DNA from 2 places in the Providencia sp. PROV200 genome. Region 2 is predicted to be linked to the other one. Evidence: predicted binding sites of a transcription regulator. Region 2 holds the regulator's gene; the other holds the start of a gene.

Region 1 (3,389 bases), 570 kb from region 2:
ATGCAATTATCGGCCAATTCATGTCTTACCTGAAAACGGGTCAAGAAATGGATATGGAATTCTGTGACCTTAACGCTATCTTGATGGAAGCAGTGAACTCAGAAAGCAGCGTCGTCGGCGAAATTGAAACCGCACTTGAGCCAGGCTCAATGATTGTGAATGGTAACCCATTAGCGATAAAGCGTGCTATTACGAATATGATAGTCAATGCATATCGTTATGGTAATGGCTGGATCAAGGTCAGTAGCGGTAAGACTGAAGACTCAGTTTGGTTCCAAGTAGAAGATGACGGTGCAGGTATCAAAGAAGAAGATATTCACCGCCTATTCCAGCCATTTGTTCAAGGTGAGAAAGCTCGCAGCAACAAAGGAACAGGGTTAGGTCTGGCGATTATTCGCCGAATTGTCGATGCCCACGAAGGGAGTATTGAGATCCATAAGAGTGAGCGTGGTGGGTTTGCGATTAGGGCTCTACTTCCCCTCAAAGAAAAAGAAGACTAAATACTCTTCACACTTTGCGCCGCAGCGTTGTTGGCTGCGTTCGGCTACTCGGGTCACATACTTGTGTATGCTCCCCGAGATATCCTCTCTGGCCGCCTAGCTGCAACACAAATTGTCTTGAGTATTGTTTGTATTAAGTAGGAAAAGAGGCTCTCTTTTTATGGAGCCTACCTACAACTTGAACTATTTAGTGCTATCCTTTTACTCTTCACACTTTGCGCCGCAGCGTGTTGGCTGCGTTCGGCTACTCAGGTCATATACTTGTGTATGCTCCCCGAGCTATCCTCTCTGGCCGCCTAGCTGCAACACAAATTGTCTTGAGTATTGTTTTAGGGTTGCAGGATAAAAATATTTTTCGCTTTTATGACAGTCTGTCATTTTTCTTTTTGACATCAACTTTGAAATAATAATTTTTTAACCATTTGAATTATATAGCATAAAATCTAATCCATCTTCGTTTTTGTTTCCTCGCCAGTGAAAAAATCAGCAATTGTCATAAAACTGTCATAAAAACGACATGTTGTCGTAACGAAATTGTCCTATTTTTCCTACCGTGACATACACCCAACAATTTTATACTTGATTGTTTCTATACATCCCCGGAGGGATTATGAAAATGACGCGTACCACCTTAGCAAGCGTAATGGCAGCAACTTTATCTCTGACTGCAATGTCTTCTTTTGCTGCTACCAGCCTGACCGGAGCTGGCGCGACCTTTCCTGCTCCTGTTTATGCGAAGTGGGCAGACTCTTATCAGAAAGAAACAGGTAATAAAGTAAACTATCAGGGGATTGGTTCTTCTGGTGGTGTCAAACAAATTAATGCAAAAACAGTTGATTTCGGTGCATCTGATGCCCCATTGACTGATGAAAAACTCAAAGAAGATGGCTTATTCCAGTTCCCAACCGTGATTGGTGGTGTTGTACTGGCAGTGAACGTGAAAGGCATCGAATCTGGCCAATTAACGTTAGATGGCAACACGTTAGGTGACATCTATTTAGGCAAAATCACTAAATGGAATGACCCAGCAATCGCTAAATTAAACCCAAATGTTAACCTACCAGACCAAACAATTGCAGTTGTAAGACGTTCTGACGGTTCTGGAACTACATTCGTATTTACTAGCTACTTAGCAAAAGTCAGTGCAAGCTGGAAATCAGACGTTGGTGCGGGTTCAACCGTTAATTGGCCGAAAAATAGCGTAGGCGGTAAAGGAAATGATGGCGTTGCCGCTTTCGTACAGCGTTTACCAGGTTCTATCGGTTATGTTGAATATGCTTACGCAAAACAGAACAACCTTGCGTATACTAAATTAATCTCTGCCGATGGCGAAGCGGTTTCACCAACAGGTGAAAGTTTCAGCGCAGCAGCGAAGAAAGTTGACTGGTCTAAATCTTTTGCTCAAGATTTAACAAACCGTGATGGTGCGAATGCATGGCCGATTACTTCAACCACATTCATCTTAGTTCACAAGCAGCAAGCGAATGCGGAAAAAGGCAAAGCGGTTCTCGATTTCTTCAACTGGGCTTATGACAAAGGTGGTAAACAAGCGGAAGCATTAGATTACGCAATTCTACCTCAAGAAGTCGTGGCTGCAGTACGTACTGCATGGAAAACAGAAGTTAAAGATAGCCAAGGTAAAGCATTATTCTAGGTGAACTTAGCTTTTTTAAGTGCACTTAGGGTTGGAAATGGCGGGTAAGTGCTGAGGAACAGGACTTACCCGCTCATCGTTGTAACGCAATCCTGTAGATAAAGAACAGGAATGAAATGAGAACAAAGCGCATGGCCGAGAAAACAACGGCATTTAAAGCTCCCAGCAAATCAGGTGATGTGATTTTTGGTGCACTGGTAAAAATTGCCGCGCTGATCACATTGCTAATGCTTGGTGGCATCATTATTTCCCTTATTTTTGCATCTTGGCCAAGTATGCAAAAGTTTGGGTTTTCGTTTTTATGGACTAAAGAATGGGATGCTCCGGCGGAAGAATTCGGTGCCCTTGTGCCTATTTATGGCACTATCGTTACATCGTTAATTGCTCTGATTATCGCCGTTCCTGTTAGTTTTGGTATAGCGCTATTCCTAACAGAACTGGCTCCCAATTGGCTAAAACGTCCGCTTGGTATCGCGATTGAACTCCTTGCTGCTATCCCTAGTATCGTTTATGGGATGTGGGGGTTATTTGTTTTTGCACCTCTGTTTGCGGAGTATTTTCAAGAACCCGTTGGTAATGTGATGTCGAGTGTACCGATTGTCGGTGAACTATTTTCAGGGCCTGCATTCGGGATCGGTATTTTAGCTGCGGGGATTATCCTCGCGATTATGATTATTCCCTACATTGCGTCCGTGATGCGCGATGTATTTGAACAAACGCCTGTGATGATGAAAGAGTCAGCTTACGGCATTGGTTGTACGACATGGGAAGTGATTTGGAATATCGTGCTGCCGTATACCCGCAATGGGGTTATTGGTGGTGTGATGTTAGGCCTTGGCCGTGCGCTGGGTGAAACCATGGCGGTGACTTTCGTGATTGGTAATACTTACCAACTTGATAGCGCATCACTGTTTATGCCTGGAAACAGTATCACCTCGGCACTGGCAAATGAGTTTGCGGAAGCAGAGAGTGGCTTGCATACCTCGGCCTTGATGGAACTTGGACTTATCCTGTTTGTTATCACTTTCATTGTGTTAGCAATTTCCAAGTTGATGGTCATGCGTCTTGCGAAGAATGAGGGCCGTTAATATGTCGATATCTCAACCTATCGCAGTGAATGAAAAAGAGCGAGCACGCCGTCAAGCGTGGCGTCGTCAAGTTAACAGAATGGCGCTATTTGTCTCAATGTTAACCATGGCTTTCGGTTTGTTCTGGTTAGTGTGGATTTTATTTTC
Region 2 (3,389 bases):
TTACCATGAACACGCAATTTTTCATCAATATGAAACTCAAATTGATGACGCCCTTGGCTTAAACTAAGCGCTTCTTGCTCAATCATTTTGAGAATGACAGGGATATTCACTTGCTCATCAAGGTTAATTTGAGGAGCAACTTCGATACGCGATAACTGCAAAAGCTGTTTGACTAAGTTATCCATACGATGCGTTTGCTCTTGCATGACATGCAATGCTTTTTTATTGACCGCAGTCACGTTTTCTTGATCGTCCATCACTTCAAGGTAACCTTGAATTACCGTAAGAGGCGTCCGTAATTCGTGACTCACATTTGCAAAGAAGTCCCTACGCGCCTTTTCCAAACGACGTTTTTCTGTCACATCCCGCGCAACCATCAATAACTGGCCTTCGGTATACGGTAAAATACGAAACTCAACGATTTCACCACTATTGAGCTCGATAGTCAGCGCTTGGTCATAACGCTTAATGGTGAAGTAGCGGCTAAAATCTGGGTAACGTAATAAATTAAAAATATGTTGGCCATTATCTTCAGGCCAACGAAAGCCGAGTAAAGCCTGAGCATGTCGATTACACCAAAAGATATTGCCTTCGGTTGTCATCATAACCACTGCATCAGGGAGTGACTCTGCACCACTACGAAACCGTTTAATTAACTGGCCTAATTCACGACGGCGTTTTCGATTACGCTGTTGCATCTGGTAGATACCATAAAATATCGGTTCCCACCCACCTCGGCCCTCAGGGGGAAGCATACTTCTATCTAACCATAACCAGTAAGAAAGCTTGAGCAGGTTATACCCATGCCATATCAGAGCGGCAAGTAGCGATATCACTAATAGCCACGCGAGGTGGCCAATAAAAACCGATAAAATAAGAGCGGGTAAGATAAATAAAAACAGCCCCCAAATCAGCTGCTTAATCGATAAACGTTCAAGCACGCATGGCTCTCCCTTTGTGGTTTTTAGTAACGGACAGAAAAACGATAGCCTGTACCACGTACAGTTTGTACCATTTTATCATGACCTTCCGTCTCTAGTGCCTTTCTTAGCCGCCGAATATGGACATCAACAGTTCGATCCTCCACATACACATTGGCTCCCCATACATAGTTCAATAGCTGTTCTCTACTATATACGCGTTCAGGGTGCGTCATAAAGAAATGGAGTAATTTATATTCAGTTGGCCCCATATCAATAGGGATTTCATTGCTAGTGACACGATGAGAGGTAGGGTCTAATGTTAACCCATTCATTTCAATAATGTCTTCCGTCGCCATTGGGGAGATACGACGTAAGATTGCTTTTACCCGAGCAATTAATTCTTTCGGTGAAAATGGCTTAATAAGATAGTCATCCGCGCCAACTTCCAAACCTTTTACGCGGTCTTCTTCTTCTCCTCGTGCAGTTAACATCATGACAGGAACGTCACGTGTTGCACTATCACGCTTCATATGTTTAATGACTTGGATCCCTGAGCCACCGGGGATCATCCAATCCAGTAGGACGAGGTCAGGTAACGGGTCTACGAGTTGTGCAATCGCACTGTCATAATCATCAGCTTCAATAGGCTGAAAACCATTCTGTTCTAATACAAAACAAACCATTTCTCGGATGGGCGCTTCATCTTCAACAACTAGAATGCGTCTTGCCATGATTGTTCCTGTAAAATTAAGAAGACATCTAAAATGTGAAAGCATTATGCGTCACTTTTATGACAGAATTATGAATATCAATGGGTGAAACTCATATTAATCTTTATTTTAGCGGTTAAATGTCATTTAAGTGAAATATTTCCGCAACATAGTTCTGCAACATAGTAATCTACAACGTAGTAATGAGTAATAAAGTCGCAAACATCCCTCAACGAAAGGTATGGATCAGGTATACTTAATTATCGAACGTTCATGCACATTATTGATGATAGGAATTGATAACTCATGCGCATTATTCATACTTCAGACTGGCATCTTGGTCAGTATTTTTTTACCAAAAGCCGTGCGCCTGAGCACCAACATTTCTTAAACTGGCTTGTTGAACAAGTGGAATTACATCAAGTTGATGCGGTCATCGTTGCAGGAGACATCTTCGATACTGGTTCGCCACCGAGCTATGCACGTGAACTATACAATAAATTTATTGTTGATTTACAAAAAACAGGCTGCCAGCTGGTGATTTTAAGTGGTAATCACGATTCTGTTTCTGTGCTCAATGAATCAAGCGCTCTACTTCGTTACTTGAATACACAAGTCATTACGTCTGGAAGTGAGCCGCATGTCGTTACCTTAATAAATAAGCAGGCACAACCCATCGGTTTAGTCTGTGCCATCCCTTTTTTACGTCCTCGAGATATCCAGCTCAGTATCGCTGGGCAAAATAGTGAAGATAAACAACTCTCGCTGCAAACCGCTATTCATGCCCATTACCAAGCCAGCTACCAACTCGCGCTAGAACAGCGAACCGCATTGGGGCTGGATATTCCAATTATTGCCACTGGCCATTTAACGGTTGTCGGTGCAGCCTTAACGGACTCCGTTCGAGATATTTATATTGGTACGTTAGATGCGTTTCCTTCTGGGGCTTTTCCCCCTGCTGATTATATTGCCCTTGGCCATATTCACCGTCCCCAAGTAATTGGAGGACAAGAAAACATTCGCTACTGTGGCTCACCGATTGCATTGAGTTTTGACGAAACAGCGCAACAAAAAAGTGTCTGCCTTGTCGAATTTACTGGAAGTGAATTGACTCAAATCACTCCATTGGACATCCCGACTATTCAACCATTGCAAAGCATTAAAGGCTCGTTAAGCCAAATAGAACAGCAATTAGAGGAATGGAAGGATTACCGAGGTGATAAACCTGTTTGGTTAGATATTGAAGTTGCTTCACAAGATTACCTCGCTGATATCCAACAGCGTATTGAAGCGTTGACACAAGATCTCCCTGTTGAAGTTGTGATACTGCGCCGTGCACGCAAGCAAATACAGGGACAAAGTCAAACCTTGGCCAATGAAACATTAAGTGAGCTCACTGTAGAAGATGTTTTTTTACGTCGCCTTGCCCAAGAGTCTTTAGAGGATCCTGAGCGTGAACAGCGCCTAGTGCAGCTATTTCAACAATCTTATGACGCATTACAAATGAGCAAGGAAAGTTAATATGAAGATTTTAAGTTTACGTTTAAAAAATATTAACTCTCTTCGGGGTGAGTGGAAAATTGATTTCACTGAGGAGCCATTTGCGAGCAATGGCCTGTTTGCCATCACAGGAGCCACAGGTGCAGGAAAAACCACTTTATTGGATGCGATTTGCCTCGCGCTTTATCACCGAACACCGCGTTTAAAAACTATTTCTAATGCACAGAATGAACTGATGACTCGCCACACAGGGGAA

What was found. The regulator PhoB, encoded in region 2, activates phosphate uptake and scavenging genes when phosphate is short. The targets are predictions, from matches to a motif close to CTGTCATAAAACTGNCNNAT.
Region 1: a site for PhoB is predicted at 991-1,010, ahead of pstS (phosphate ABC transporter substrate-binding protein PstS). Genes of this name have one in related genera too.

Annotation. Positions count from the first base shown of each region.
Region 1 is NZ_CP096307.1:257,900-261,288, forward strand. Features, by position in the region: gene envZ (two-component system sensor histidine kinase EnvZ) at 1-500, shown strand, start outside; gene pstS (phosphate ABC transporter substrate-binding protein PstS) at 1,111-2,154, shown strand; gene pstC (phosphate ABC transporter permease PstC) at 2,286-3,242, shown strand; gene pstA (phosphate ABC transporter permease PstA) at 3,244-3,389, shown strand, end outside.
Region 2 is NZ_CP096307.1:828,901-832,289, reverse strand. Features, by position in the region: gene phoR (phosphate regulon sensor histidine kinase PhoR) at 1-941, opposite strand, end outside; gene phoB (phosphate regulon transcriptional regulator PhoB) at 965-1,654, opposite strand; gene sbcD (exonuclease subunit SbcD) at 1,940-3,154, shown strand; gene M1E86_RS03520 (AAA family ATPase) at 3,156-3,389, shown strand, end outside.